DNA from 2 places in the Variovorax nivicola genome. Region 2 is predicted to be linked to the other one. Evidence: riboswitches for the same ligand, from Rfam matches in the RefSeq annotation. Region 2 holds a riboswitch; the other holds the start of a gene.
The links. A riboswitch is a leader RNA that binds a small molecule or an ion and turns the genes downstream of it on or off. The one in region 2 is predicted to bind S-adenosylhomocysteine.
Positions count from the first base shown of each region.

Region 1: another riboswitch for S-adenosylhomocysteine. It lies ahead of ahcY (adenosylhomocysteinase); the one in region 2 lies ahead of ahcY (adenosylhomocysteinase).

Region 1 covers NZ_JBPJZK010000002.1:3,382-19,376, reverse strand. The annotation lists gene tyrS (tyrosine--tRNA ligase) at 1-1,188, opposite strand, end outside; gene ACSFBF_RS08620 (peptidoglycan DD-metalloendopeptidase family protein) at 1,374-2,720, shown strand; gene ACSFBF_RS08615 (anhydro-N-acetylmuramic acid kinase) at 2,760-3,884, shown strand; gene mdtD (multidrug transporter subunit MdtD) at 3,894-5,321, opposite strand; gene erpA (iron-sulfur cluster insertion protein ErpA) at 5,402-5,767, opposite strand; gene rpsI (30S ribosomal protein S9) at 5,956-6,348, opposite strand; gene rplM (50S ribosomal protein L13) at 6,361-6,792, opposite strand; gene ACSFBF_RS08590 (23S rRNA (adenine(2030)-N(6))-methyltransferase RlmJ) at 6,989-7,939, shown strand; gene ACSFBF_RS08585 (septal ring lytic transglycosylase RlpA family protein) at 7,958-8,575, opposite strand; gene metF (methylenetetrahydrofolate reductase [NAD(P)H]) at 8,638-9,462, opposite strand; gene ACSFBF_RS08575 (TlyA family RNA methyltransferase) at 9,473-10,255, opposite strand; gene ahcY (adenosylhomocysteinase) at 10,266-11,705, opposite strand; S-adenosyl-L-homocysteine riboswitch at 11,772-11,842, opposite strand; gene ACSFBF_RS08565 (hypothetical protein) at 12,037-14,070, shown strand; gene ACSFBF_RS08560 (single stranded DNA-binding domain-containing protein) at 14,216-14,851, shown strand; gene phaP (TIGR01841 family phasin) at 15,004-15,498, shown strand; gene ACSFBF_RS08550 (alpha/beta fold hydrolase) at 15,518-15,995, shown strand, end outside.
Region 2 covers NZ_JBPJZK010000001.1:1,752,801-1,768,795, forward strand. The annotation lists gene ACSFBF_RS08355 (adenosine deaminase) at 1-284, shown strand, start outside; gene mrdA (penicillin-binding protein 2) at 360-2,369, shown strand; gene ACSFBF_RS08365 (ABC transporter substrate-binding protein) at 2,408-3,532, opposite strand; gene ACSFBF_RS08370 (LysR family transcriptional regulator) at 3,724-4,635, opposite strand; gene ACSFBF_RS08375 (class II aldolase/adducin family protein) at 4,795-5,583, opposite strand; gene ACSFBF_RS08380 (thioesterase family protein) at 5,616-6,026, opposite strand; gene ACSFBF_RS08385 (ABC transporter permease) at 6,089-6,910, opposite strand; gene ACSFBF_RS08390 (ABC transporter ATP-binding protein) at 6,907-7,674, opposite strand; gene ACSFBF_RS08395 (enoyl-CoA hydratase/isomerase family protein) at 7,684-8,499, opposite strand; gene ACSFBF_RS08400 (acetate--CoA ligase family protein) at 8,587-10,701, opposite strand; S-adenosyl-L-homocysteine riboswitch at 10,876-10,981, shown strand; gene ahcY (adenosylhomocysteinase) at 11,043-12,479, shown strand; gene ACSFBF_RS08410 (2-hydroxyacid dehydrogenase) at 12,531-13,424, opposite strand; gene ACSFBF_RS08415 (LysR family transcriptional regulator) at 13,525-14,502, opposite strand; gene ACSFBF_RS08420 (alpha-hydroxy acid oxidase) at 14,499-15,683, opposite strand; gene ACSFBF_RS08425 (ABC transporter substrate-binding protein) at 15,760-15,995, opposite strand, start outside.

The sequences.
Region 1 (15,995 bases), on a different contig from region 2:
GAATTTGCGCTTGCCGACCTGCACCACGTAGCTGCCTGCGGGCAGCTTCAGCGCCTTGTCGCTGACCACGGCCGAATCGATCCGCACGCCGCCACCGTCGATCAGGCGGTTGCCCTCCCCGGCCGAAGACGCGAGGTTCGCCTGCTTGAGCAACTGGGCGATGCCCAGCGGAGCACCCGACAGCGACACCTCCGGAATCTCGTCCGGCACCCCGCCCTTGCTGCGGTTGATGAAGTCCTGCTCGGCCGCATCCGCCGCCGCCGCGCTGTGGAAGCGCGTGGTGATTTCCTTGGCCAGCGCGACCTTGGCGTCTTTCGGGTTGCGACCGCCCTCGATCTCGGCCTTCAGCGCCGCAATCTGCTCGAGCGACTGGAAGCTCAGCAGCGTGTACCAGCGCCACATCAGGTCATCGGAAATCGACAGCACCTTGGCGAACATGGTGTTGGCGTCTTCGCTGATGCCGATGTAGTTGTTCTTGCTTTTCGACATCTTTTCGACGCCGTCGAGCCCCTCCAGCAGCGGCATAGTGAGTATGCACTGCGGTTCCTGGCCGTATTCCTGCTGGAGATGGCGACCGACGAGCAGGTTGAACTTCTGGTCGGTGCCGCCCAGCTCCAGGTCGCTCTTGAGCGCGACCGAGTCGTAACCCTGCATCAGCGGGTAGAGGAATTCGTGCACCGAGATCGACTGGCCGGACTTAAACCGCTTGTTGAAGTCGTCGCGCTCCATCATCCGGGCCACCGTGTACTTGGCGGCGAGCTGGATCATGCCGCGGGCGCCCAAAGGGTCGCTCCACTCGGAGTTGTAGCGGACTTCGGCGATATCGACGTTCAGCACCAGGCGCAACTGGTCGAAGTAGGTCGCCGCATTGGCCTCGATCTGCTCGCGGGTCAGCGGCGGCCGGGTGCTGTTGCGCCCGGAAGGGTCGCCAATGGTGGTGGTGAAGTCGCCGATCAGCGGGATCACCGTGTGGCCCAGGTCTTGCAACTGGCGCATCTTGTTGAAAACCACCGTGTGACCCAGATGAATATCCGGCGCCGTCGGGTCAAGGCCGAATTTGATGCGCAGGGGGGTCCCGGTGGCTTCGGAGCGCTGGAGCTTGCGCACCCACTCGTCCTGCGGCAGCAGCTCGTCAGCGCCGCGGAGGGATATTTCTAGCGCGCGTCCTACACTATTTGAGAGGCTCATGGATGTAACAGATTCGGCCTTTACGGGCTTTTTTAGCTGACTTTTGGGGTGCCGAAGCTATACTCAGCCCGACTTTTCAAGCGCCGAATTCTAAGCGGCGCTTTTTTCCGCACCGTCTGCTGCCGCCCTGAACGTTACTGGGCCTTGCAGCACGGATTTGCAGAACCTGAGCTGGAATTCACAGTTTGATCAACGGCATTCTTGCCGCCGAGGAGCTACTTGCTTCTCGCGTGGCCTATACATTCCGGACGTACCCCAAGCAGATCACCGCGGTCATTGCTGCCGCGCTGCTGAGCGCCGGCACCCTCGCGGTGGCATCGCTCGGTCCTGACGCATCCGACCTCCCGGTCCACCAGATCCTCGAAGCCACGGCGCCCGTCTCGTTCGCCGACCAGAGCGAATCGCTCGAAAACTTCAGCTTCACCCTGTTCCGCACCGACGTCACCCGTTCGAGCGACACGGCCGAGGCCCTTATGAAGCGCCTGGGCATCTCCGACCCAGCCGCCACCGCCTTCGTGCGCGGCAGCGTGGAAGCCCGCAATGCGCTGTTCTCGCGCGCCGGCCGCACCGTGACGGCCGAGGCCACGCAAGAAAACCAACTCAAGAAGCTCAGCGCCCGCTGGATTCCCGACGGCGACGGCGGCTTCAAGCGCTTCGTCATCGAACGCACGCCCACCGGCTTTGCCGGCGTGACCGAGCGCGACATGCTCACGCCGGGCACGCGCCTGGCAAGCGGCACCATCCGCACCTCGCTGTTCGCCGCCACCGACGACTCGCGCATTCCCGACGCGGTGGCGAGCCAGCTGGCCGACATCTTCGCGGGCGACGTCGACGTGCGCGCGCTGCGCAAGGGCGACCGCTTCGCTGTGGTGTACGAAACCTTCGAAGCCGACGGGCAGGCGTTGCGCAGCGGCCGTGTGCTGTCGGCCGAATTCGAGAACAACGGCAAGATTCACCAGGCTGTCTGGTTCCAGCCCCCGGGCGCCGGCCAGAAGGGCAGTTACTACCGCCCGAACGGCGACAGCCTGCGCAAGGCCTACCTGGCGACGCCGGTCGAGTTCTCGCGCGTGTCCAGCGGTTTCGCGATGCGCATGCACCCGATCCTGAACAGCTGGCGCCAGCACAACGGCATCGACTACGCAGCGCCCACGGGCACCTCGGTGCGTTCGGTCGGCGACGGCACGGTCGATTTCGCGGGCACGCAGAACGGCTACGGCAACATCGTCATCATCAATCACCGCAACAACCAGCAAACGGCGTACGCGCACCTGAGCCGTATCGACGTCAAGGCAGGCCAGGCAGTGAGCCAGGGCCAGACGGTCGGCGCGGTGGGCTCCACCGGCTGGGCTACCGGCCCGCACCTGCACTTCGAATTCCGCGTGGGCGGCGTCTATCAAGACCCGGCCTCCATCGCACAGGAGGGCGGCGCGCCGATCACCGCCGCCATGCGCCCGGCCTTCGAACGCGTTGCCGTGGGCGCGCGCACCGAGCTGGCGGCTGCTTTCTCGGTCATCCAAGCCAGCGCCGACTGATTCCGTCGCGCGGCCGGCTTCTCCAGCCTTGATCCAAAGATGGCCGCCGAACTTTTCATCGGCCTGATGTCGGGCACCTCGCTCGATGGCGTCGACGGCGTGCTCGCCGACTTTTCCGGTGGCCGCATCGCGGTGCAGGCCTACGCCACGGCGCAGTTTCCCGTGGCTTTGCGCGGCGAACTGCTCGCGCTGAACACTCCCGGCGACAACGAACTGCATCGTGCGGCACTGGCCGGCAACGGGCTGGCGCGTGCGTATGCCGGTGTCGTCGCCCTGTTGCTGGCGGACAGCGGCACCAATGCCAAGGCAGTCACCGCCATCGGCGCGCACGGCCAGACCGTGCGCCACCGGCCGCTCGAGTTCGACGAGACCGGCTACACCCTGCAAGTCAACAACCCCTCGCTGCTGGCTGAGCTGACCGGCATCGACGTGGTTGGCGATTTCCGCAGCCGCGACCTTGCGGCCGGCGGCCAGGGTGCGCCGCTGGTGCCGGCCTTTCATCGCGCGCTGTTCGCTCGGGCCGGCGAGACGGTCGCGGTGCTGAACATTGGCGGCATTTCCAACCTGAGCCTACTGCCGGCCACGAATACGACTGGCGGCGCCACCGTGCTCGGCTTCGACTGCGGCCCTGGCAATGCGCTGATGGATCACTGGTGCCAGACCTACCAGGGCCAACCCTTCGACCGTGGCGGCCAATGGGCGGCCAGCGGGCAGGTGCTGCCCGGCCTGCTCGCGCAACTGCTGGCGGACCCGTACTTCGCCAAGACGCCGCCGAAGAGCACCGGGCGCGACCTGTTCAACGCGACCTGGCTCGCAGCGCAGCTCGGCACCACGGCGATGGCACCTGCCGATGTGCAAGCGACACTGGCCGAATTGACCGCGCAGGTCTGTGCGACGGACGTGAAGAGCTATGGAAAAGATAGCAAACTGCTGATCGTCTGCGGTGGCGGCGCCCTGAACGACCACCTGCTCGACCGCCTGCGCGCCCTGCTGCCCGGCATAACCGTGGCGGCTTCGACCGATCACGGCCTGCCGCCCCAGCAAGTCGAGGCGGCGGCGTTTGCATGGCTTGCCCGCGCCACCGTCCGACGCGAGGCCGGCAATCTGGCCAGCGTGACTGGCGCGCGCGGGGCACGGGTGCTCGGCGCGATCTATCCCGCCTGATTGGCCCCATCAGCCCTGGCCGGAAACCTCCGGCTGCGCGGGGTGCGGCGCCCGCACTTCTGAAGGCAGATGCCAGAAGATCATCGCTGAAGCCACTGTGATCAGCCCCATACTCGCAAAAGTGGCCTGAAAGGCATCCAGCGTGTGCGCAGGCGTCTCGGTGCCGAAGATGCCGTTGTAGCCCGCCAGCACGGCACCCGCAGCGGCCACGCCCAGGCTCATTGCCAGCATCTGCACCATCGACAACAGGCTGTTGCCGCTGCTGGCCATGCTGCCGTCCAGGTCCTTCAGCGTGATCGTGTTCATTGCGGTGAACTGCAGCGAATTGACCGCGCCGAAAGCCAGCAGCTGCAGCACATGCAGCGCCATCGGCTGGCCCGGCGCCGTCAGCCCGAAGCTGGCCATGGTGCAGCCCACGAGCATGGTGTTGACCACCAGCACCCTGCGGTAGCCGTGGCGCGTGATCAGCGGCGTGGCGAAGCGCTTCATGGCCATACCGGCCAGCGCGATCGGCAGCATCATCAGCCCGGCACGCACCGGCGTATAGCCCATGGACACCTGCAGCAGCAGCGGCACCAGGAAAGGCATGCAACTACTGCCCAACCGCGAGAACAGATTGCCGATCAGGCCAATGCTGAGCGTCGGCACATGAAACAGCGACGGCGCGAACAGAGGCTCGGGCGTGCGCGAAGCGCGCAGCCAATAGGCGACGATGCTCGCGAAGCCGAAGATCAGCACGACCATCACGCCGCCCTGGCGCAGGCCCACGCCGTCGAGCGAGAGCGAAATCGCCACCATGCCGAAGGCCAGCATCGCGTAGCCCACGCTGTCGAAGCGTTTCTGCACCACGCCGCGCAGGTCGGGCATGTACTTGAGCGTGGCGATGCAGCCCAGCAGCCCCACGGGCACGTTGATCAGGAAGATCCAGTGCCACGAGGCGTACTGCACCAGCCAGCCGCCCAGCGTGGGGCCCAGCAAGGGCCCTATGAGGCCCGGAATGGCGACAAAGCTCATCGCCTGCAGGAACTCCCCACGCGGCACCGTGCGCAGCAGCGCAAGGCGCCCCACGGGCAGCAGCAGCGCACCGCCCAGGCCCTGCACCACCCGCGCAGCCACCAGCTGGCCCAGCCCGTGCGAGAGCGCGCACAGCACCGATCCGGCGGCAAACAGCACGATGGCCGAGAAGAAGATGCGCCGCGTGCCGAAGCGGTCGGCAATCCAGCCCGAGGCGGGAATCAGCATCGCCATGGTGAGCGCGTAAGCCACCACCACCGACTGCATGCGCAGCGGGCTCTCGCCGAGGCTCGCGGCCATCGCCGGCAACGCGGTGTTGATGATGGTGGCATCGAGCGTCTGCATGAAGAAGCCGACGGCGACGAGCCACAGCAGGCTCTTGCGGACGGGATTGACGGCGACGGCTTCAGCCTCGGAGTTCATAGGCAGCGAAAGAGAAACAGGAACGAAAAAGCCGCCCGGAGGCGGCTTATTGGGGAAGCTGGGTCAGCAGCATCCGGGCATCAGGCCGAGAAGCTCGATCCGCAGCCGCAGGTACTGGTGGCGTTCGGGTTCTTGATCACGAACTGGGCGCCTTGCAGGTCTTCCTTGTAGTCGATCTCGGCGCCGACCAGGTACTGGTAGCTCATGGCGTCGATCAGCAGCGACACACCGTTCTTGGTCATGGTGGTGTCGTCTTCGTTGGTGATTTCATCGAAGGTGAAACCGTACTGGAAGCCGGAGCAGCCGCCACCCTGCACGAACACGCGCAGCTTCAGGTCGGGATTGCCTTCCTCGGCGATCAGGTCGGCCACCTTGGCGGCCGCGCTGTCGGTGAAGACGATCGGCTCGGGCATCTGGGTCTGGATGTTTTCGGCAACGGCGCTCATGGGGGGATAACTCCTTGGGGGCCGGACATGCGGCCAATGGAACGAATGCTACTGCAATGCCGCATTCTCGGCAGGCTGGGTGTGGCGTGCACCCCAATGCAAGTGGGGTTGGAGGCCCTTCCACCAAGAGGGCTTCCAATGAAAAAGCCGCCCGAAGGCGGCTTCTCTTGTTCGCAGCGAACAGTGGATCAGCGCTTGCTGAACTGCTTGCGACGACGGGCGGAGTGCAGACCGACCTTCTTACGTTCGACTTCACGTGCATCGCGCGTCACGAAGCCGGCTTGGCTCAGGACGGGCTTGAGCGACGCGTCGTAGTCGATCAGCGCACGGGTGATGCCGTGGCGCGTGGCGCCGGCTTGACCCGATTCGCCGCCACCGTTCACGTTCACCATCACGTCGAAAGCTTCGAGGTTGTTGGTCAGCGCGAGGGGCTGCTTGGCAATCATGATCGAGGTTTCGCGGCCGAAGAACTCTTGGATGTCCTTGCCGTTGACCGTGATCTTGCCGGTGCCTTTTTTCAGAAACACGCGGGCGACGCTCGATTTGCGACGGCCGGTGCCATTGTTCCATTCACCAATCATTCTCAAGGCTCCTTACAGTTCCAGCACTTTGGGCTGTTGGGCGGTATGCGGGTGCTCAGCGCCACCGTACACCTTGAGTTTCTTGATCATCGCGTAACCGAGCGGGCCCTTGGGCAGCATGCCCTTGACAGCCTTTTCCAGGGCGCGGCCCGGGTGCTTGGATTGCATGTCGCGGAAGTTCGTCGCCGTGATACCGCCCGGGTAGCCCGAGTGACGGTAGTACACCTTGTCGATCGACTTGGCGCCGGTGACGCGCAGTTGCGCGGCGTTGATGATGACGATGAAGTCACCGGTATCGACGTGAGGCGTGTAAATGGCCTTGTGTTTGCCGCGCAAACGGAGAGCAACTTCGCTGGCTACTCGTCCGAGGACCTTGTCGGTCGCGTCAATCACAAACCACTCGTGCGTCACGTCAGCGGGCTTGGCGCTGAACGTTTTGGTCATGAGTTTTCTCTTGAAAAGAGGGTTTGGCGGGCCCTTTTCCACGGTCGGCGTTCCTCTGACGGGAATCTCTTAGGTGGGAAGGTAGTCTTCGCCGCGGGGCCACAAAAACGCTGCGAAGCCCGCGATTATATAAAGAATGGCCCTGTGCTGGCAAATTCGCATATGTGCGGCCCAACACCGTTACCATCCTCCCCCTATGTTCAGTTACCGCCACGCCTTCCATGCCGGCAACCACGCCGACGTGCTCAAGCACACGGTGCTGATTGCCACGCTCGACCATCTGCTTGAAAAAGAGGCAGCCCTCACGGTCGTCGACACCCATGCCGGCGCCGGCCTGTATCGGCTCGACGGCGACTATGCCGGCACCAGCGGCGAAGCGGCCGACGGCATCCTGCGCCTTCTTTCAGACAAGAAAGAGCCCACAACACCCGCCCCCATAGCGAAGTCTGCTAGCAAAAAGGTAGCGCCCGAAGCCGAAGCCCCACTGGCCGACGCTATCGTCCGCTACCTGAGCGTGATCCACGACTTCAACCCCAAGGGCGGCGCCCGCGTCTACCCCGGTTCGCCGTTCATCGTGCAGCACCTGCTGCGCGACCACGACAAGCTCAAGCTGTTCGAACTGCACCCAACCGACGCCCGCACGCTGGACGCCAACATTGCCCAGCTCGAAGCCGGCCGCCAGATCGCGGTGCTGCGCGAAGACGGCTTCGGCAGCGCCACCAAGTTCCTGCCGCCGCCGTCGCGCCGCGCGCTGGTGCTGATGGACCCCAGCTACGAGATGAAGACCGACTACGGCCGCGTGCTCGATTTCGCGGCCGAGGCGCTCAAGCGCTTTGCCACCGGCACCTACGCGATCTGGTATCCGATCATTCCGCGCCCCGAGGCGCACGACCTGCCGCGCCGACTCAAGACGATGGCGACCAAGGCCGGCAAGTCGTGGCTGCACGCCACGCTGACGGTCAAGTCCAGCAAGATCACGACAGACGCATCGGGCGAAACGCACCGGCCGGGGCTGCCGGCCAGCGGCATGTTCCTGATCAATCCGCCGTACACGCTGAAGCCGCTGCTGGCGGAAGCGCTGCCGCAGTTGGTGGAGCGCCTGGCGCAAGACCGGCACGCCGCTTTCTCGCTCGATTCGGGCGGCTGAGCCCCGCCTTTTCGTTTCTTATTTACGGCGACGGGGCGGCACGACCACCTTGCGCCGCGCGAGCACCGGCGACTTGGCTCGCTGCTGCACGGCCGCAGCCGCCACTGGCGCCGACGCATCGCCAGCCTCCACCGGCAAACCGCCGCAACGCATCCCTTCACGGTCGACGATCGACAGCGCCACCTGCTTGATGCCCAGGCCCGTCAGGCCGATGCGGTCGGCCGCCGCACGGCTCAGGTCGATCACACGGCCCGCCGCATAAGGTCCGCGATCGTTGATGCGCACCAACACCTCGCTGCCGTTGACGAGGCTGCGCACGCACACGCGCGTGTTGAAAGGCAGGGTCTTGTGGGCCGCCGTCAGGGCGGTCATGTCGAAACGCTCGCCGCTGGCGGTCTTGCGCTGATGAAACTGGATGCCGTACCAGGAGGCGCCGCCGCGCTCGAAGATTTCGCGCGGCCCGTCGTCGCCGGGCACGCCGTCGTCCGGCGTCTGTTCGCCCGCGCCGGACACCGCGAGGTCATAGCGCACCGACGGCACGCTCGAACGCGGCGCCGCGCCCGGCGGCACCGCAATGGCGCGGGGCAAGGGCAGCAGCTTCGCCGCCCCGCCTTCGGCGTCCGTGGCCGGCGGCATGGCGCAACCGACGAGCACGCAGGTCGCGGCGACCAGGACTGCACGAAGCCCTGCGCGCCCTCTCAATCGAGGCGCTCCAGTACAGCCAGCGTGGCCGCCGACTGGTTCATCGTGTAGAAGTGCAGCGCCGGGGCGCCACCGTCGCGCAGGCGCGCGCACAGGTCGGTCACCACGTCGAGGCCGAAGGCCTTGATCGACGCCGTGTCGTCGCCGAAGCTTTGCAGACGCAGGCGGATCCAGCGCGGAATCTCGGCGCCGCAGGCGTCAGAGAAGCGCATGAGCTGCGTCGAGCTCGTGATCGGCATGATGCCCGGCACGACCGGCGTGTCGAGCCCCAGCCTGCGCACGTCGTCGACGAAGCGAAAATAGGCCTCGGGGCTGAAGAAGTACTGCGTGATCGCCGAGTCGGCACCCGCCTTCACCTTCGCGGCAAAGGCCTGCAGATCAGCTTCGGGCGAACGGGCCTGCGGATGGATCTCGGGGTAGCAGGCCACCTCGATGTGAAAGTCGCGGCCGGTCTCTTCGCGGATGAAGGCGACGAGGTCGCTTGCATACAGAAACTCGCCACCGATGCCGTAGCCGCTCGGCAGGTCGCCGCGCAGGGCCACCAGGCGCTTGACGCCCATGGCCTTCAGCTCGGCGAGCTGCTCGCGCACCGTGGCGCGCGTGGCGCCGATGCACGAGAAGTGACTCGCGGCGTCCACGCCTTCGGACAGGATCTCCTGCACCGCACCGAAGGTGCCCTGGTGCGTGGAGCCGCCCGCGCCATACGTGACCGAGCAGAACTGCGGCTTGCGCACATACAGCTGCTGGCGCACAGCGCGCAGCTTGACCGCGCCTTCAGGCGTCTTGGTCGGAAAGAATTCGAAACTCAGCGGAAGGCGCACCTGCGTCTCCTTAGGAACCGTCGTTCGCGTCCTGGACGGCACGAACGGCATGAATGAAAAACTCGCGGTTGCCGTCGCCTCCGGCGATCGGGCTGTCGAACCACTGCAGCACCCGAAGGCCGAGCGCCTCGCAGGCGTCGTGCAGGCGCTTCTCGACCACCGCATACATCGACTCGTCGCGCACGATGCCGCCCTTGCCGACCTGGCCCGGCTGCAGTTCGAACTGCGGCTTGACCAGCATCAGCAGGCGCCCGTCGTCGGCCAGGAATTCGACCACCGCCGGCAGCACCAGCGTGAGCGAAATGAACGACAGGTCGCCAACGATCAGGTCGAAGCGCGACTCGCCTTCTTCTTCCAGATCATCGGGCGACAGCGCACGCGCATTGACGCCCTCGATGGCGACCACGCGTTCGTCCTCGCGCAGCCGCGCATGCAACTGCCCGTGGCCGACATCGACGCCAACCACCTTCGCAGCACCGCGCTGCAGCAGGCAATCGGTAAACCCGCCGGTCGACTGGCCCACGTCGAGGCACAGCTTGCCGGAGGGATCGATGCCGCTCTCGGCCAGCGCGCCTTCGAGCTTCAGTCCGCCGCGCGACACGTAGCGCGCCTCGGCCGCATCGACCAGATCGAGCTCGGCCGATTCGGGCACGTCGTCTTTGTTCTTGACGACTGAGCGCCACGCGTCGCTCGTGCCCGCGTCGCGCCAGCGCAAGCCGCCGGCAATGAGCCGCACGGCCTGCGAACGCGACGCGGCCAGGCCGCGCTCCACCAACAGTTGATCAGCGCGCATCCGTTGTCGATCAGTAGCGGTACGTGTCCGGCTTGTACGGACCGTTCTTGCTCACGCCGATGTAGGCGGCCTGCGCGTCGGTCAGCTCGGTGAGCATGGCGCCGACCTTCTTCAGGTGCAGGCGCGCGACCTTCTCGTCGAGGTGCTTGGGCAGCACGTAGACCTTGCCGGCTTGGTAGGCGTCGGGCTTGGTGAACAGCTCGATCTGGGCGATGGTCTGGTTCGCGAACGAAGACGACATCACGAAGCTCGGGTGGCCCGTGCCGCAGCCCAGGTTCACGAGGCGGCCCTTGGCCAGCAGGATGATCTTCTTGCCGTCCGGGAAGGTGATGTGGTCGACCTGCGGCTTGATCTCTTCCCATTCGTACTTCTCGATCGAAGCAACGTCGATCTCGTTGTCGAAGTGGCCGATGTTGCAGACGATGGCCTGGTCCTTCATCTTGGCCATCGTGTCGTGCGTGATGACGTCCTTGTTGCCGGTGGTCGTCACGAAGATGTCGGCCTTGTCGGCGGCATATTCCATCGTCACGACCTTGTAGCCTTCCATCGCGGCCTGCAGGGCGTTGATCGGGTCGATCTCGGTCACCCACACTTGCGCCGACAGTGCGCGCAGTGCCTGTGCCGAGCCCTTGCCCACGTCGCCGTAGCCGGCCACGCAGGCCACCTTGCCGGCGATCATCACGTCGGTGGCGCGCTTGATGCCGTCTACCAGCGATTCGCGGCAGCCGTACAGGTTGTCGAACTTGCTCTTGGTGACCGAGTCGTTCACGTTGATGGCGCGGAACAGCAGCGTGCCCTTGGCGCTCATCTCGTTCAGGCGATGCACGCCGGTGGTCGTTTCTTCCGTCACGCCGATGATCTCGGCCGACTTGCGGGTGTACCAGGTCGAATCGACGGCCAGCTTGGCCTTGATGGCGGCGAAGAGAATGCGCTCTTCCTCGCTGCCCGGATTGGCGAGCACGCCCAGGTCCTTTTCGGCGCGCTGGCCCAGGTGCATCAGCAGCGTGGCGTCGCCGCCATCGTCCAGGATCATGTTCGGGCCTTCGCCCTTCGAGTCCTTGGGGCCGAAGTCGAAAATGGCGTGGGTGTAGTCCCAGTAGTCCTTCAGCGACTCGCCCTTGATGGCAAACACCGGCGTGCCGGCGGCGGCGATGGCGGCTGCGGCGTGGTCCTGCGTCGAGAAGATGTTGCACGAGGCCCAGCGCACGGTCGCGCCCAGGGCTTGCAGCGTCTCGATCAGCACGGCCGTTTGAATGGTCATGTGCAGCGAGCCGGTGATGCGCGCGCCTTTTAGCGCCTGGCCCTTCGAGAACTCTTCGCGGATGGCCATCAGGCCGGGCATCTCGGTTTCCGCGATCTTGATTTCCTTGCGGCCCCAGGCGGCGAGGGACAAGTCGGCGATCGCCTGGTCGGCGGTCGAAACGGGGGTGGGCTTGAGAACAGCGCTCATGGGAACTCCAACAAAACTGGTTTGAAAGATGCCGCTGCGTACGGGGAACGGACTCACCGCAAGAACAGCGGGTGAGCGTGGTTGCGATGTGTGGTCCGAGCCTCACGCCTGACGGCGCTGCAACGCTCCTCGGAACGGCGGATTGTAGACGGGGCGACAGCCTGCGCCAATGCTCGGGGCTTGGCTGACATTTGTCACCCTCAACGTGACATTGACCTCTGGTTACGATTTCTGCGGGTTTGGTTCAGCAGCCAACCGGCCTGTTGTCGAGCCTATCTGAAAACAAAAGGGCACAAAAATGAGGATAACGAGGAATCTCGCGAGTTGGTGCATGGTCGCCTTGCTGGCGGCTTGCGGGGGAGGAGGCGGCGGCTCCGGCGGCCTTTCGCTGTCGTCGGGCGGCAGCAGCAAGCCGGAGGTCGCGGCCGGCAAGACACTGGGCGTGGACGCGCGCAACGGCAGCTATCGCGTCTACGCGGCCAATGGCACGCAACAGCAGCTGGCGGTCGATTTCGACGCCGGCAGCTACACGATGACGGACAACCTTGGCCTGGCCGAGTCCGGCACTTTCAGCGAAGACTTCACCGAACCCGGCACCTACGTCTTTGCCAGCAGCCGCATCACGACCGCGGCCAATACGTCGCGCTTCCGGGTGACGACGGACGCCATCGTCGGTGCCTTCCCGTTCCAGACCGCGTACTCGAGCCCCGCCACGTATGCCGCGCAGCCCTTCGTGGCCGCGCGCGACTTCGTGGCCACCGCGGCGCTGCTGGACGGCACCTACAACCGCTTCAGCGTCACGCGCAGCCCCGGCAGCGTGCAGGACTCGACGATCCTGTCGATGCGCCTGTCGGGCAGCGGCACCGTGCTGGAGATCTGCAACGACGCGATCGTCTACAAGATCGACCTCTGTCCCGCTTCGTCGAAGCGCACGTACGCGGTCGCGGCCGGCACCGACGACATCTGGGTCGGCACAAACGTGGCCAACTCCGCTGACGTCGCCAACTTCCGCGTTGCGCGCATCGGCGGCCAGAACGTCTACCTTGCCGGAGGCGTCAGCACCACGCCGGCGGTGCAGTTCCTGCGCATCGGCCTGCCCGAGTCGTCGAGCTGGCCCGCCACCCGCGGCGTCGGCGCATCGACCACGGGCAGCTGGGGCAGCAACCTGATCGACACCACGAACTCGGTACGCACGGCCACCAGCACGGACGGCACCTACGGCAGCCTGACGATGCCGGTGGACAGCACCGCCTACACGAACCAGCCCCAGGGCATCCGTGGCGTCAACCCGAGCGGCGCGAGCAAGTACTTCGCGATGCAGGGCGGCGCGCTTTCGGTGCTGGTCGGCTCGCGCAACCCGAGCACGCAGGGCTACATCCAGATCAACCTGATCGACACCGGCACCGCGCCCGATGCGCGCAACGGCCGCTACAAGGTCTACGCCACCAATGGCACGCGGCAGACGCTGGCGCTGAACCTGGACAGCAAGCGCTACGAGATGACCGACGAGACCGGCACCGTCGCCTCGGGCAGCTTCGCCGAAGACACGGCGGAGGCCGGCAGCTTCGTCTTCGACAGCAGCCGCATCACGAGCCCGGTGAACACGGCGCGCTTCCGCCTCGCGACGGACACGGTGGTCGGATCGTTCCCGTTCGCGGTCGCGCAGGTCACGCCGGTGAGCTATGGCGTGCGGCCTTTCGTGGCATCGCGTGCGCTGGTGAAGACGCAGGCTGCGCTGGACGGCACCTACAACCGGCTGGGCGTCAACCTGACGGCCACCACCGGCGATTCGTCGATCACGCAGATCCAGATCGCCAACGGCGGCGCCACGCTCTACCTGTGCAACGACAACACGATCTACCGCATCGACAACTGCCCGGCGGCCTCCCTGCGGACCTACACCGTGTCGGCCGGCCCGACCGTCGACACCTGGCACATCGTGAGCGTGACCAATCCGTCGGACAACGGCAACTTCGGGATCGCGCGCATCGGCGGCGAGAACGTCTACCTCGGGGCTGGCGTCAATTCCTCGACGCCCACGATCTCGCAGTTCCGCATCGGCCTGCCGGAGCGCGCGACCTGGCCCACCATCGCCGCGCGCGGCGGCGCCGCCAACGGCAGCTGGGGAAGCACGGCCATCGACGCTTCCAGCTATGCACGTATGCAGGCGCTCCCCGATGGCACAACGGCCACGCTCAATGCAACGCTGGGCTCCATGGGCACGATCGGTCCGCTCAACATGCGCGCCGCAACGTTCGGCGGCACCGCGTTCCACTTCGCGAGCCAGAGCAGCAAGCTCTTCGCGATGGTCGGCTCGCGCAACCCGGCCACGGCCGGCGCGCTTGAAATCGACCTGATCGACTGACGCTCCAGGCTCTTCGTAAAAAGGCCGCACACCGCATCGCGCGGTGTGCGGCCTTTTTTCTTGCTCATTCAGGCCTAAGTCGGCGGCCTGCACGATTTGCCGCCGCGACGTACATTGGCCGGCCCTCCATCAGCCACCACATCCCATGCCAATTTTTCCATCCAGAGCCCTGCTCGCCGCCACCGCCCTTTGCCTGACCGCCGCCGTGCTGCCAACCGCCGCATCGGCGCAAAGCTCCGACACCGTACGCATCCGCGGCACCATCGTGCGCGTCGATGCCAACACCCTCGTCGTGCAGGACCGCGGCGGCGAAGTCGTCTCGCTCGCGCGCCCGGCCGACCTGGCCGTGTCCGAGGTCTACCGCATCAAGCTGTCCGACATCAAGCGCGGCAGCTTCATCGGTACCGCCGCCATGCCGCAGGCCGACGGCACGCAGAAGGCGCTCGAAGTGGTGGTGTTCCCCGAAGCCGCGCGCGGCACCGGCGAAGGCCATCGCCCATGGGACCTGCTGCCCCAGAGCACCATGACCAACGCCACGGTCGCCGACCTGGCCGCGGCGCCGAAGTCGGTGCGCGGCGGCCAGCAGCTGCGGCTGACCTACAAGGGCGGTGAGAAAACCGTCATCGTGCCGCCCGACGTGCCCGTGGTCACCTTCCGTCCCGGCACCGACGCGCTGCTGGTGCCCGGCGCCCACGTGCTGGTCAACGCGCAGGAAAAGAACGGCACGCCCACGGCGCTGCGCGTCACGGCCGGCCGCAACGGCTTCGCGCCGCCGATGTAAGAAGAAGCCCGGCACCCAAGGGAAATCCCGCAGGCATTTTTGTCGCTGCGGCGACCTCCGGTGCATCTGTGCGGCGTATCGTGGCGAGGGACTTTTGCCGCCAGGCTGGTCCCTGCCATCCAACCGTTCACCGTCACAGGAGATTCCGCACCATGGCCACTGCCAAGAAAGCCGCCGCCAAGAAGACCACTGCCAGCAGCAGCACCGCCAGCGCGAAGAAGGCGATGCCGACCGCCGCGGACATGCTCAATCCGCTGAAGGGCATGGCCGACAAGCTGCAGAACCTCAACCTGACCGGCGGCGCCGGCAAGCTGCTGGAGAGCGGCCGCAAGGACCTGGCGGCGCTGATGCAGGCCAACGAGAAGTCCTACCAGGGCCTGCAGACCGTCGTGCAGCGGCAGACCGAGATGATCAAGAGCGCGATTGCCGAATGGCAGACCGCCGCCAAAGAGATGCCGGGCAAGGACCCGAAGGAAAACCTGGCCAAGCTCGACGAACTCGGCCGCCAGTCTTTCCAGCGCGCCATCGACGACATCAAGGAGCTGGCCAACCTCGCCGCCAAGTCGCAGGCCGACGCCTTCGACGTGGTGCGCCAGCGCATCCAGGCCAACGTGGACGAAGTAACGAAGCTGCTGCAGCGCAAGTAACAAGCCGGGCGCCGCAGCCATGACCGCAGTCCCGCCCCGCGTCGAGCGGCGCAGCAGCGCCAATGGCATCGAGCTCGCCTGGGACAGCTTCGGCGACGCCAATGCGCCGCCGCTGCTGCTGGTCATGGGCCTCGGCGCGCAGATGGTCGCGTGGGACGACGCGTTCTGCGCCCGGCTCGCCGAAGCCGGCGGGCACCGCGTGATCCGCTTCGACAACCGCGACATCGGCCATTCGACGCACCTCTCGCACCTCGGCGTGCCCGACATCCAGGCGCTGATGGCGCAGGCGATGGCGGGCCGGCCGCTGCGAACGCCCTACAACCTGCGCGACATGGCGGCCGACTGCGTCGGGCTGCTCGACGCGCTCGGCATCGCGCGTGCCCACATCGTGGGCGCCTCGATGGGCGGCGCCATCGGGCAGGAGCTGTGCGTTCACCATCCGCATCGCATGCTGTCGTTCACCAGCATCATGTCGACCACCGGCGCTCCGGGCCTGC
Region 2 (15,995 bases):
TGTCCAATCTCCGTTTGAAAGGCGTGAGTTCGCTTGCAGAGCATCCGCTGCGGGAGATGCTCCAGAAGGGCTTGTTCGCAACCGTCAATTCGGACGACCCGCCCTACTTCGGCGGCTACGTCAACGAGAACCTGATCGAGGTCCAGCGCAGCCTCGACCTCACCCGCGACGACATCATCACGCTGGCGAAAAACAGTTTCCGTGCTGCGTTCATCGACGAAGCCAACAAGGCTCGCTATCTGTCCCGCATCGACGACTACGTGAAACAGAACGCGCACTTCTGAACGCCGCGCACTGCTCGGCAGTGCGTTCGACCTCACCGAACTTCCTGCATCGCCCACTCGTGGTGGGCGCATCGCATGTCCATGCACAGCTTTTCCGATCCGGGCACCGAGTCAGCCCGGTTTCAGCGGCGCGTCGCCGTCGCGCGCGCGCTCACTCTGATCTGCTTCGGCTTGATCATTGCGCGCCTGTTCTACCTGCAGATTCAGGAACACGCGTCTCTCAGCGCCAAAGCCGAGCGCAACAGCACGGCCATCGTTCCCATCCCGCCCGAGCGGGGCCTGATCTTCGACCGTCAAGGCGTGGTGCTGGCGGCAAACAAGCCCGTGTTCTCGCTCGAGATCACGCCAACGAAGGTTCAAGGTGATCTTGACCATCTGCTGAGCGATCTCGCCGGAGTGGTTCGAATCGAAGCACGCGACATCAGTCGCTTTCGCACGCTGCTGGCAGAATCGAAAGGGCTGAGTCCCATCCCGTTGCGCACCATGCTCAGCGAGGAAGAGATCGCGATCGTCTCCGCGCAGCGCTTCCGCTTTCCGGGAGTGGAAATCAACGCGAGAAGTCTTCGGACCTATCCCTTCGGACAGCTTGCCAGCCACGCGCTGGGCTACATAGGCCGCATCAACGACACGGACCGCCGCGCACTGGAGGATGCCGAGCCAACGCGCCAGAACTACCTGGGCTCGGACCACATCGGCAAACTGGGAATCGAACAGCGCTACGAAACCCAACTGCACGGGACCACAGGGTTCGAGAGGATGGAGACTGCGGCGTCCGGTCAAGCCATGCGCAGCCTGTCGGTGCAAGCTGCCCGCGCAGGCCAGGGCGTGCAACTGGCGCTGGACCTTCGATTGCAGCGGCTCATCGAGCTTCTGCTCGGGAACCGCCGCGGCGCGGCAGTGGTCCTGGACCCGCGCAACGGCGATGTGCTGTCCTTTGCCAGCACGCCGACCTTCGATCCCAACATCTTCGTGACCGGGGTCGATCGAGACACGTGGAAGACCTTGAACGAGTCAACCGACCATCCGCTGCTCAACCGCGCGTCTCGCGGCACCTATCCGCCCGGATCGACCTACAAGCCATTCATGGCCATGGCCTCACTCGAACTCGGGAAGCGCGCCCCGAGCGTTCTCATCAACGATCCCGGCTACTGGGATTTCGGCAATCATCGATTCCGCAGCCACGAGGGTGGTCTGGGTCCGATGAACCTCTTCACCAGCCTGGTCTATTCAAGCAACGTGTACTACTACACGTTGGCCAATGAGATGGGCGTCGAGACCATCCACGATTTCATGTCGCCCTTCGGCTTCGGACAGCTGACGGGAATCGATCTCGATGGTGAAGTGCGTGGTGTGCTGCCCAACCAGGCGTGGAAGCGAAAGGCTTATCGCACAGCGGCGCAGCAGAAATGGCAGCCCGGCGAAACGATCTCCCTGGGAATCGGCCAGGGGTACAACAACTTCACCATCCTGCAGCTTGCGACCGCCACGGCTGCGTTGGCGAACAACGGCCTCCTCCATCCACCGAGGATGGCGACAGGCCTCGAGGATCCCGACACGCATGCGATCCATCCCATCGCACCACCGGCGTCACGCGATCTGAAGCTGCGCCCCGAGAACCTCGCGCTCGTGCGCGATGCCCTCATCGGCGTGACGGTCCAGGGCACCGCCAGAAAATCATTCCTGGGGGCAAAGTACGTCAGTGCGGGAAAGACCGGTACGGCGCAGGCAGTGACGATCAAGCAAGGCCACCGCTACAACGCCGCGAAGATGCAGGAACAAGAACGCGATCACGGGCTCTACATGGGCTTTGCTCCCGCCGGTGCACCGCGCGTCGCGGTCGCGGTGATCGTCGAGAACGCCGGCGGAGGTGGCCAGGTCTCCGCGCCCATCGCGCGGCGCATCTTCGACTACTTGCTCGAAGGCGAATATCCCAGCGAGGAAGACATCGAGGCTGTACAGCAGGGCATCGGCACCACACCCCGTGGCAAGCCAGTTCGTATGGAAGACGTGAACTGGCCCTACGGGATGGCGTTTCATCCAGACGACTTACCAGCCCCAGAACCTGCGTCAGCCCGAGTACGCTGAACACCGTAGGCCTGGGCGACGCTCCGGAACTTCGGAGCTCACCACCCCTTGCATGCCGTTGCCGCGGCGATGATCTCTTGCCGATCGAATCCATTGGCGTTCTCGATCAGCATCGGACTCGCCGCGATGAACGTTTGGCGCGGCAGCTGCTTGGTGATCTGTTTTTCACTGAACATGAATTCCTGGAATCGCCCATACGCAGCTGGATCCATGGCGCCTATCAATTTGCCGCCGTTCATTTGAAAGGCATCCTTCAAGGTATCGAGTTGCGCCTTGAGAAGCGCGAGGTCCCATTTGGCCAATGTGGCTTCGTCCGCGCCGCTGGGCTTGCTTCCCGGGAAGGACTTCCACTGAACCTTGCGTGCGCAGTCCGGGTTGGTTTCGGCAAACAATTGCCCCTTGGCGGCACCTCGCACGATGGCTTCCACCATCTTGGGGTCCGACTCAACGAGCTTCTGCATGGCTGTCAGCGTGAAATCCGGCATGCCCCGCCATTGGGGCGACCGGAACACCTTTAACTTCGCCCCGCTGTTCTCGAAGCCGGTCAGCGCAGATTGCCAGAACATCAACGCCTGGACGCGATTGTTCTTCAGTGCATCCAGCGCCGGTGCGCCGGCTCCCACTGCGATCAACTGAATATCGGTGTCCGGATCGAGGCCGTTGCTCCTGAGCAATCCCTTCAGGAGCAACGTCCCGCCCGTTGCAAGACTGACGATGCCGATCTTCTTGGACTTGAGGTCCTTGACGTCGGTGATCGCGCCACCGTCGATGACCGCCAAACCCCAGTCGATGACACCGTTCCCCATCACGCCGCGAACTTTCGCATTTCCATCCGTGTTCGCCTGGATCAGGTTCGTGGCATTCAGCTCCGCAAACTCGATGCCACCAGATGCAAGTTGCTGCAGCGCCTGGGCGGATCCGGAGACACCGATGACGTTGACGTCATAGCCCTCCTGTTTCCAATAGCCCAACGCCAACGGCATCATCAGCCACGGATAGCTGATGTTGAGAACCTGGCTTCCTACAGCAATGGTGACCTTCTTCAGCGGGCGGTCCTGTGCCTGAACCGTATGCCCCACCGTGACGAGATAAAGGGCCAACACAGCGAATGCCCATTTACGGAGCAAGCACCGGCAGAGACGAACGGATGAATGGCGCGGCATGAAGTCTCCTTGTTCAACTTGATGCGCAGTGGAGCACGTTCGCACTTAGACCTAAAGCATGAAATTCAGCTCAGTGCGTTCGAATATCTGGCACGCTGAAATCTACATGCGAGTGACGCGATCAGAGGCGAAAAAAAGATCGAAGCAATCCATGGCCTCTCTCACCGTTCTGCGCTCGGAGAAGCGTCGAATCAGTCGTCCGCAGTGGCGCGCCGCACGGCCTCTTGCAGATGCTCAAGAAAGATGCGAACTGCGACCGGGAGATTGCGGTCCGTGTGAACGCAGATGTTAAGCGGCCACTTCTCGACGCCCTTACCCCGCAGCGGCACGTACTTCAGGCCACGTGGCGGTGTTGAACCACCGAAGTATTTGTTGACGATTGCGACGCAAAGACCTGTGGCGGCCGACGCACGCATCAACTCGAAAGAGTTCGTCACCATGACACCGCGCGGCTTGATCTTCGCCTTTGCAAACATCCTTACATAGCTGCCGCGGATGGTCAGCGTTTCATCCGGCAATGCCATCTCTTCATCGCCGCACTCGCTGATGTCCACGAAGGCTCGCTTGGCAAAAGGATGGCTTCCGGACACCAGAAGGCATGGCTTGATGAACCGTTGCTCGACGACCGTGACGTCGAACGTGTCGGGGCTGATGTACGACAGCGAGATGTCGAGCTCGTCCTTCGACAACTGCTCCATCAGCCTGGCGCCTCCGGCCACCTCGACCTCGAAATTGATGCCCGGGTACTGCGTGTGGAACGTCCGCAGAAACTGCGGAAGGAATTCTCTCGTGAAGGACTCCGATATGCCCAGCCGCACCGTCCCGCGCTGCATCGTCTGAATGGATCGGATGTCCGTTCTGACTTGGTCGAGCCCGTTCTCCACGTTGCGTGCGTAGGCGAGCACGACCTCGCCTGCCGAGGTGAGTTTCATCACCTTCTGTCCACGGTGCCGCTCGAAGAGCAGGCTGCCCAAGTCTTCTTCCAGCAGATGGATCTGGCGCGATATGGCAGACGCTGCAACGTGCAGCTCCTCCGCCGCGCGCCGGATGGACCCGACCCGCGCGACGCCTGCGAAATACCGCAATCCAATGCTGTTGATCAAGGAAAGACCTCCGGCGATGGCCGCGGTCTTCCGCAGCCTGCGAATCTTATACAGGACACAAGCAAACCTTGTGCCGTCTGCCGAAGATCGCAACGCTGCGCGAGCCGCCGATCCACCGTCACCCCGGTACGCGTCCGGAGGCAACGTCCACAGAAGCGCTCAGGCCTGATAGCCGAGACCGTCGGCAGCTTCCAGTCGCCGCTTGAAAGCGTTCCATTCCCGGGCGTGTGGATCAGCCTGGGAGGCGTTCGCGCCGCCCTTCTCGAACTGCAGTGCGGTCTTCTCGGACACTTCGGGCGACAGTGGCCGAACTGCCTGACCAGCAGATTGGATGGCGAGTTGCACCCGGCATGCGCGTTCCAGATTGAACATGAGGATGAATGCTTCCGCGACGGACCGCCCAACCGTCAACAGTCCGTGATTGCGCAGGATCAGCGCCTTGGCCTTGTCTCCGAGACTTGCCACCAACCTCGCTCGCTCATCCAGATCAAGCGCCAGCCCTTCGAACTCGTGATAGGCCACCCGGTTATAGAACTGTAGGGCCCACTGATTCGTCGTCTGAAGTCCATCACGCAGCGACGCCACTGCCATCCCGCCCACCGTGTGGGTGTGCATCACGCAAGCGGCATCGTGCCGCGCCGCGTGAACCGCGCTGTGGATCGTGAAGCCTGCGGCATTGACCTCGCTGTCGCTGGCGTCGACCTTGTTTCCATCCAGATCGATCTTGACCAGCGCAGACGCCGTCACCTCGCTGAACAGCAGGCCGAAGGGATTGATCAAAAAATGATCATGCCGGCCAGGCACACGCACCGAGAGATGCGTGTAGATGGCATCGTCCATTCCAAACAACGCGAAGAGACGGTAGGCGGCAGCCAGGTCTTCTCGCACCTCCTGTTCGCTTCGTTCGCTCTGTTCGTTTGGAACGGCATCGCGCTGCCTTGTGCTCATGACTGCGTCCTCGGTGTTCATCAATCACCCCCTCAGGCCTGCGCGAAGCGGCCCGAGGCCCGCTTTTCGACGGCGATCTTCGGCGCGATGGCCCGCGCATGCGTTCCCTTGCCGATGATTCCCGCACCATCCTCGGCCCACACCTCGAAGAGAAACAGAGGACCCTTCTTCTCCAGGAAGCGCGCGTGCGCGGTGATCTTCTGACCAACTGGCGTGGGCGCGAGATGCTCCAACTCCACCTTCGCGCCGACAGAGAGTTGCCCTTCCGTAAGAATTGGCCGGAGTACCTTTGCCGCGGCGCGCTCGAGTTGCGCGAGCAGCCACGGCGTCGAGAAGACCTCCGGAAAGGACTCGCCAGGCTCGGAAGACAGAGCGGCCGCCAGATGAGCGTCGGTGACGGTGACATCGACCGACGCGTGAGCATTTTCTTGAAGTTGTTCCATTGATTGAGGTCCTGTGTGTAGAGAGGGGATGCAGCCCGTCGGGGGGTCAGCGCGCGCCGGCTTCAGGCAGCGACGATTTTTTCGGCCTCATGGTTGACCCAGAAAACCACTTTGCGCTTGATGAGATCGACGGCGCCGTGGAGCAAGATTCCCATCACCGAAAGGATGATGAGAATGGCGAACACCCCGGCGGTGTCCATCGAGAAGTTGCGCTGCAGGATCAGATAGCCAAGTCCGGCTTGCGAGCCCACGAATTCGCCCACAATGGCGCCGATCACGGCCAGCACGATGCCAACGTCGAGACCAACGAAGATGTACGGAAGGGCGTTAGGTACCTTCACGTACTTGAACGTCTGCCAACGCGAACCGGTGAAGGCCGTGATCAGATCGATCTGCTCCCGAGGTGAGGAGCGCAGACCGACGATCGTGTTTGCCAGCACCGGGAAGAACACGATCGTTGCCGTGATGACGATCTTGGACGTGACGCCGAAGCCGAACCAGATCACGAACAAGGGGGCGATGGCCACCTTGGGAATCGTCTGGAAGGCCACGACGTACGGATAGAGCGTTCGCTCCACCAGAGTGAACTGTCCGATCAAGGCTCCCAGAACCAGTCCGAACAATGCGCCGGCAAAAAAACCTACCAACGTCTCGTACAAAGTCACGCCGGTGTGCCATACGAACGTGTTGTCGGCAAGGCCGTTCCACAAGGAAATCACCGTTGCGGTCGGCGTGGGAACCACGAGCGAAGAGACTTCAAGAAGCCTGACTGCAAGCTCCCACCCTCCGATGATGACGATGAAAAGCAGGATAGAGAGCGGACGTTCGGGCTTGCTGCCAAGAAGCCCCGGACCGTCCTGTTTGGGAGTGGTGGTATCGGTCATGCGTCGAGCGCTCCTTGTGAACTGAAATACTTGCGGATGTGAGAGACGACCTCCCCGAACGGCGCCGAGTTGATCATCTCCAGCCTGCGTTCTGCCGGCAGGTTGACGTTGAGGATTTCGGTGATCCGCCCCGGACGCGGTGACATCACGATGACTCGGTCCGCCAGGAAGACCGCCTCGGGAATGCTGTGCGTCACGAGCAACACGGTCTTCTTGCTGGCGGCGCGAATACGCAGCAGGTCGAGGTTCATGTTTTCGCGCGTCATGGCATCCAGTGCACCGAATGGTTCGTCCATGAGCAGAAGCGCTGGATCGTGGGCCAGTGCCCGGGCGATCCCCACGCGTTGCTGCATGCCGCCCGACAGTTCATTGGGGTACTTATCCTCGAACCCGGCAAGTCCGACCATGGCGAGGTACTTCCTGGCATCCGCGCGGTTCGCATCCGTGATGGCGCCGTGCAGCTGACTCGGCAGCAGGATGTTCTCGAACACGGTGCGCCACGGCAGGAGCACCGGCGCCTGGAACACCACGCCGATCTGGCGATTCGGCCCCTCGATCTGGCGTCCGTCGATCTCGACCGAGCCGGAAGTGCGGCGCAGGATGCCCGCGAGAATCTTCAGCAACGTCGATTTGCCGCAACCGCTGGGGCCCACCACTGTGATGAACTCTCCGTTGGCAACCGAGAAATTGACGTCGGACAGCGCGTGGATCTGGTTCCCCTCGCGTGTCGCATACATCTTGTTCAGGCCTGAAACATGAATCATCGGGTCTCCTCAAACGGCGTTGGTGCGACCGTGGTCGCCGGATTGGGAAACGAGCCCAGGTGAAGCGAAGCGCTCATCTCGCCACTTGAACGCAGCCTTCATGCCATCGCGGCCCATGCGTTCGAAGAATTCCTTCGCTTCGTCCGACTCGGACATGAGAACCTGGGTGAAGATCTCCGCTCCGTATTCGATCGCTGGCTGGAACCCGCGCAGTTCATAGGAGCGATTGAGTCCGAGCTTGTTGAGCTCGACCGCCGGTGGAGGCAGCCTGGCGAGACGCAGAGCGGTGTTCATTGCCTCGGAGCGAAGCTGATCGGCGGGAACCACGCGATTCGCAATCCCCAGACGCACGGCGCCCTCGGCCGACACCCGATCACCGAAGAGCAGAAACTCCTTGGCGCTTTTCATTCCCATGATCCAAGGCGTGATGTTGAAGGGCGGCGCGGACTGGAACTGGATCTCCGGCTCGCCGAACACCGCCCCCTCCGACGCAAGCGTGTAGTCGCAGACCATGGACAGATCGCATCCCCCGCCAAGTGCAAAGCCATTCACGGCTGCGATCACCGGCAGGCGCGATTTCCAGATCCGCCACCAGGTGTCGTTCCCGAGCTTCACGTGGCCGCGCCAGTCCTGCACGCTCGTGAACGGCTTGGCGCGCGGCGCGAGATCGAAACCCGCGCAGAAAGCCCGCCCCTGCCCCGTGATGATCAACACGCGCACGCCGGTGTCGTTCTCGAGCACGTCCAGGGCGTGCTGCATGTCGAGCAGGATCTGATCGTTCAGCGCGTTCATCTTGTCCGGTCTTGCGAGCTCGAGCGTCGCCACCGTGTTCTCGATACTTAGTTCGATGCACTCATATTTCATTTTTTCTTGTCTCCTGGTTTTTCAATGCAGCTACCTTCGATGCGGCTATCACCGAGCCTTCGGGATCACCAACGCGTCCAGCACCACTGCACCCTGGCCTTGGGCAAGGACTGCAACGGGATTCAGATCGATGGCTTCGATTTCATTCGCGTAGACCACCGCGATGTCGGACAGCCGCTCAAGCGTCTTCGCCAGGGCGTCACGATCCGCCGCGACTCCGCCTCGATAGCCCCCCAACAACTTGCCCAGCCGCGTCTGATCGATCAGCGCGGCAGCGGTCTTCAAGTCCACCGGCGCGAGCTCGAACGTGGCGTCCTGCAGAATCTCGACGAGTACGCCGCCGGAACCGACCACCACACCGGGTGCAAAGGGCCGATGGGTCACGACGCCCAGGATGGCTTCGATACCACCGCGAACCATCTGCTGCACCAGCACCCCTGCGACGTGCGCCTCGGGCGCCTTGCGCCTGACGCTCTCGAGAATCCGGCTATAGGCCGCTCTCACGGCGGCTGCGTCCGGTAGATCGACGACGACGCCACCTACCTCGCTCTTGTGGGGCAGGTCCGCGGATTCGATCTTCATCACCACGGGATACCCGATGGCATCGGCGTGTGCAACGGCCTCTTCCTCGCTCGATGCCAAGCGCTCAGCGGTCACACGGATCCCGTGCTCCTCCAGGAACGACTTGCTCTCCCGTTCCGTCAGCGGCTCCGCGGATTCGAAGCGTCGGACCCATTTCTGTTGACGGTCGACACCCGGCGTCTTGGGAACGACCTCGGTGACCATGAACGCCGCATGGTCCACCAGATGCTTGATGGCACGCAGCGCATTGCGCATTCCGCACAGCGTGGGCACTTCGCTCAATGGAGCGAGCACGGCAGGATGGATTCTGGCGGACAGGTTGTTGAAGAACACGACGGGCTTGTGCGCCCGCGCGCTGCGTTCAGCCACGGTGATCGCGAGCTTCTCGTAGATCGCCGCCTGGTCCTCTCCCATGGACGCCGGGCAATCCTGCGACACGGCGACGATATGGATAGAAGGATCGTTCAACAGCGCATCCAGGCAATCCCCGTACATCCTGGTGTCGAACACCCCGACGCCCGTTGCGTCGAGCGGATTGCGCGGGGCGCCGAACACGGGGAGCACGGTCTTGAGGTGCGCCACGGTCGAGTCGCTCAACGCCGGCAGAACAAGCCCGCAGCGCTCGGCGATGTCGCAAGTCATCGAGAGTTCGCCGCCGCTCACGTTGAGGACACCCAGTCCCGCGCCCTTCGGCATCGAGCGGATCGTGGAAAACAGCGCGACAGTCTCGACCAGCTCGTCGTAGTCTTCGACCAGCGTGACGCCGTGGCGCCTGAAGAATGCCAGCAGCGCCGTGTCGGAGCTCGCGATCGCACCGGTGTGCGCGGCGCTCGCGGCAGCACCAGACACGGATCGGCCGACCTTCAACGCTACGATCGGCTTGCCTGCCTTTCGCATTTGTGCGGCGGCGCGTGCGAAGGCCGAAGGATCGCGCAACGTCTCCACGAAGAGCGCGGCGACCTTGGTGCGCGGGTCTTGCGCCACATAGTCGAGGTACTCGGGAATATCGGTCACCGCCCCGTTGCCCAACGAAACCAGATGGCTGAACTTGAAGCGGTTCAAGCTGCTCAGGGCGATGCATGCCGAACCCGAATGGGAGATCAGCGCGATGTCGCCGGCTTCCAGCCCCTCCGGCACGGCAGCGCTGTATAACGCCACCCCGTTCTCGACACTGAAAATTCCCAGGCAGTTGGGCCCGCAAAGATTGATTTCGTTGTCACGGCAGAACGTGCTGATCTCCGCCTGCAGGGCGGCTCCCTGCTCTCCGGTCTCGGCAAACCCGCTGGCGTACAACACCGCACTGCGCGCCCCGGCGGCATGCGCGTTCTTGAGGGCATCAAGGGCCTTGTCCGCGCCAAGTGCAATCACCACGCAATCCACCGATCCGGACAACAAGGTCAGATCGCGATGGCACGCCAAACCCAGCACTGACTCGGCGTTGGGATGAATGGGGTAGATGGCCCCGGCATACCCGACGCGCAGGAGATTTTTGATCACGGTATTGCCCATCGCCTCAGGTCGCGGCGACGCTCCCAACACCGCGATGGACTTGGGATTCATTAGCGTGGACAGGTAATGCAAAGAGGGGCTCCTACGGGGCTTGAGAGGCATCGATCGATCGCCGCGTGAGATGCGGCACCGATGTCGAGAACCGAGACTCTAGGGAGCGCACATGTGCGGGTCAATCACAGATTTTCGGCATCCACGTACTAATTTTTGACACACACCAAGAGCGGTCGAACACTAGAATTTTTGTTCACCGAGGAGCGCTGCAACGATCACGCCCGCCACTGCGCGAGTTCCGATCTGTCAGGCTCGGAAGACTGCCAAGAACCGGCATCCTTAACTGCGCTCACCGACGGAGTGCGGTGAGCCTCGGTGTTCATCTCGCTCTGACGACAACCCATCACAAGGAGCAAGAGATGAGCGAAAGATTGACATTGAGCCAAGCCGGCGATCACGTCGTGGCGGACATCGCGTTGGCCGATTGGGGTCACAAGGAACTGCGCATCGCGGAAACGGAGATGCCGGGACTAATGGCCATCAGAAGCGAGTTCCTCGAGCAGCAGCCGCTGAAGGGCGCACGCATCGCCGGGTCCCTGCACATGACCATCCAGACCGGCGTTCTCATCGAGACGCTGCAAGCGCTGGGCGCTACCGTGCGCTGGGCGTCGTGCAACATCTTCTCGACGCAGGACCACGCCGCGGCGGCCGTGGCTTCGAAGGGAACCCCTGTCTTCGCCTTCAAGGGCGAAACGATGGAGGAGTACTGGGACTACACCCACAGGATCTTCGAGTTCAGAGGGCCTCGAGGCGAGCCTGAAGAAGGTCCCAACCTGATCCTCGACGACGGTGGCGATGCCACCACGCTGATGCATCTTGGCAGCCGCGCCGAGAAGGATCGCAGCGTGATCTCTAAGCCCGCAAGTTCGGAAGAACACATCCTCTTCGCGGCCATCGAGAAGAGGCTGGCCGCGGACCCGACCTGGTACAGCCGTCGTCTGCGCCACATCATCGGCGTGACGGAAGAAACGACCACCGGTGTCTTCAGACTCAATGACATGAGCACCAAGGGCGAACTCGTCATCCGTGCCATTGCCGTGAATGACTCCGTGACCAAGAGCAAGTTCGACAACACCTACGGCTGCCGGGAATCGTTGGTCGACGCGATCAAGCGCGCGACCGATGTGATGATCGCGGGCAAGATCGCCGTGGTGGCCGGCTTTGGCGGCGTCGGCAAGGGCTCCGCGCAGGCGCTGCGCGCCCTCAGCGCCCAGGTCTGGGTGACGGAGATCGATCCTATCAACGCGCTGCAAGCGGCCATGGAGGGCTATCGCGTGGTGACCATGGACGAGGCAGCAAGCCAGGCGGACATCTTCGTCACCGCGACCGGCAACCGCGACGTCGTCACCTTCGAGCACATGAAACGCATGAAGGACCAAGCGATCGTCTGCAACATCGGACACTTCGACAACGAGATCGACGTGGCGTCGCTCGAGGCTTGCCAATGGGACGAGATCAAGCCGCAGGTGGATCATGTGATCTTCCCCGACGGAAAGCGGATCATCCTGCTTGCCAAGGGCCGCCTGGTGAATCTGGGCTGTGCGACCGGCCACCCCAGCTTCGTCATGTCCGCCAGCCTCGCGAACCAGACCCTGGGACAGATCGAGCTTTTCACCAAGCAGGACGCCTATGAGAAGGGCAAGGTGTATGTGCTGTCCAAGCTCCTCGATGAGAAGGTTGCGAAGCTGCATCTCGCAAAGCTCGGTGCGCAGTTGACGGAGCTCTCCGACGCGCAGGCCGCCTATATTGGTGTGAGCAAGACCGGCCCATTCAAGCCCGAGGCCTACCGCTACTAGTGCGCACGCCGCGCATCAACCCAGCCTTGTTGATGCGCGGTAGACAGCTCGCTAATACCCGCGGTCGCGGTCAACGGCGAAGGCAGGCACCTCACCTCGGCGAAGACTGTCCAGATTGAGCAGTGTCTGCCGGGCTATCTCACTGGCGCTTGCGCGTGTGGCCATATGAGGCGTCACCAGGACCTGCTCGTGGTTCCAGAATGGATGCGCGCGCGGCAACGGTTCTTCCAAAAAAACATCCAACGTGGCGCCTGCGATATGGCCGGACTCCAGCGCGGCGACAAGGTCGGCGTCCACTAGGTGCGCCCCGCGTCCGACATTGACGACGTGAGCCCCCTTGGGCAGCTTTGCGAACAACGAGGCGCTGAGGAAGCCGCGCGTTTGCTCCGTCAGCGGCAGCAAACACACCAGGGTGTCACATGCACCAAGAAATTCGCACAGTTGCGCCGATCCGTGGAAATGAGCCATCCATCGTGGCACATCGTTCTTCGCACTGGCGCCCCAGCCACGCACGCTGTATCCCATTGCGTTCAATGCCATTGCGCATGCGCTTCCCAACTGTCCCATCCCGGCGATCCCGACTGCATGTCCGTCCACAGCGTAGACCCCGGATTTCAACCAATGGCGATCCGCGCGCGCCTGCAACACCGCATCCATCCGGCGTTGGCGATGGACCACTGCCCAGCAAACGTATGAAACCATGCTGTTGGTCGCACCAGCATCGACGATGCGGCAGACCGTGACGCCTCGAGGCAGTTCGGGGTCGCTCTGCAGATGGTCGATGCCCGCGCCCAGCGACTGGATGAGCGACAGACGCGGAAGGGACGCGCACACGCCAGGAGGCGGCGACCAGCACGCCACGGCTTCGATCTCTTCGAGCTTGCCAAGTCTGGGCCATTCCCGGATATCGATGTCAGGGCGCAGCGAACGGAAAGCATCGATCAACGACGAGTTGTCACCTCTCCGCAGAATTGCGAGAACGGGCGTTGCGGAGTTGCAAGTCGACGGCATCGGAATGCTGGAAGTTGCGACGGTTCGCAACGTGTCAGTGATCGGCGGCAACGGAACGCACCGCCATGCGCAGGTGCTCCACGAAGATGCTTGCCGCCGCGGGCAGATCACGATCGACATGGATGCTGACGTTTAGCGGCCAGCGATCCAGCCCCTTCCCCCGCAGCGGCACGTAGGTCATCCCCTCAGGGGCCTCGTGATCGCCGAAGTACCTGTCCACGACGGCAATCGTCAACCCCGCGCGCGCTGATGCGCGCATCAGCTCGAATGAATTGGTGACCAACAGTCCACGCGGTCGGATTCTGGCCTTTGCGAACATTCGAACGTAGCTCTCTCGAATGGTCAGGGATGCATCCGGCAATGCGATGTCCTCGCCGGCGCACTCCGAGATATCGACGAATTCCCGTTGCGCAAACGGGTGGCCGCGCGCAACCAGCAGGCAAGGTGTTGTCATTGCCTGTTCGACCACCGAAACATTGAAAGCATCCGGCGTGATGTACGACAGAGACACGTCGATGTCGTGATTGGCAATCATCTCAGTCAGCTTGCTGCCACCCGCGACGATGACTTCGAACATGATGCCCGGATACGCGGTGTGGAAGCGATGCAGGAACTGAGGGACGAACTCTCGCGTGAAGGATTCGGAAATGCCGAATCGAACCTTGCCGGTCCGAATGGTCTTGAGTGACTGGATATCGTCACGAACGGCGTCCAGGCCAGCTTCGATGCTCCTTGCATAGTTCAGCACCACCTGCCCTTCGGCCGTAAGCTTGAGGCCTTTGCGTCCCCGGTGTCGCTCAAGCAATTGGGCATCCAGTTCCTCCTCCAGCAATTGGATCAGCCGGGAAATTGCGGAGGCGGCCACATGCAGTTCCTCCGCGGCGCGGCGTATCGAGCCCGACTTGGCGACAGCCACAAAGTACTTGAGCGCATTGCTGCTGACCGGACGCAGCTCTGCTTTTCGTCGGCCCTGCGGCTCGACTGATTCGAGCGGTTTCGCGCCTGTGCTCATGAGCGTGCCGCGTCCAACGCCTCCATGGAGGGCGACATCAAGAAAGATGCGTCGAGTTCGCGCACATCGCGGGCGCCGATCTGCTTGAGCACGCGCAGGAGTTCATCCGCCAGGATATCGATGGCCTTCATGGCTCCCTGCTGCGCACCCGCGACCGTCCCGTAGAGCGTCGGCCTGCCCACGAAGACGAAATCCGCGCCGAGGCACAGAGCAGTCGCTATGTCCGCACCCCGGCGTACGCCGCCATCCAGCATCAAGGGAAACGTGCGCCCGACAACCTCGCGCACGACACGCAATGCCGCCAGCGAACTTCCAGCACGATCGAGTTGCCGTCCTCCATGGTTGGATATGACGATTCCGTCAACGCCGTGCGCGATGGCCTTTTGCGCATCTTCAGGGTGCATGACGCCTTTGAGGATGAGCTTGCCCTTCCACCGCCGCCGGAATGCCTCGAGATCATTCCATGTGACCTGGGCCGGCGACTGCGTTCGCAGGAACGTCGCGATCTGCATGGCACTGGCGTGAGCCCCGGCATAGGGGCGCCAGCCCTCGAACGAGGGCAGTCCCCCGCTTCGCAAGAAGCGCAGCAGCCATCCGGGATGCAGCAGCGCCTCCATGGTCGCGCGCGCATTGCCTTTCCACGGCAAGCCGAAGCCATTGCGAAGGTCGCGTTCACGTTTCGAACTCGCGGGAATATCGACCGTGACCACCAGGTGCTCGATACCCGAGCCTGCCGCACGGTCGATGACATCCAACGCAATGGCCTTGTCCTTCGACGGATACAGCTGGTACCACGTGTGCCCCGGTCCGTTGCGATGCACTTCCTCGAGCGAGGAATTGCCGACGCCGGACAGGATGAATGGAATCCCCCGCCGCGTGGCTGCGCGGACCAGCATGAGATCGGCGTCCGGTCGCAGCAATCCAGCAAATCCCGTCGGGGCGATTCCAAAGGGCTGGTCGAAGGAGCGCCCAAGGAGCGTGACCCCGCTTTGGACACTGCCGACGTCCCGAAGGTAGCGCGGCAAGAACGCATGCTGCGCAAAGGCCGATGTGTTGCGGGCCAGCCCGCACTCGTCTTCCGCACCGCCCTCGAGGTAATCGAACAGGATGCGGGGAAGCGTGCGCCGGGCAAGGCGCCGGAGGTCCGCGATCGACAAGGCTGACTCCAGGTCGCTGTTCATCAGTGCGGTCTCGTGGATCCAGGCGCCAATTGAGGGATCCACGGCACAGCGCCCTTCGTGAAGTCACTCGGCCCATTCACCAGTTCGCGCACTTTTCGGCGGCCTGCCGGATCGCCGATGCGTCGAACTGATTGGCTCTCCGATAGAGATCGGCGTCCGCAATCATCAGTGCGCTTGCCGGTACCGCGCGGCTGATCTGGCCTGACTTGAGCATGTATTGCTCCAACCGGGACACAGCGGCAGTGTCCACGTTGCCCCAGTACTTCCCGCCACCGACCTTGTACCCGTCTCGAAAGGAATCGAGTTGGGCCT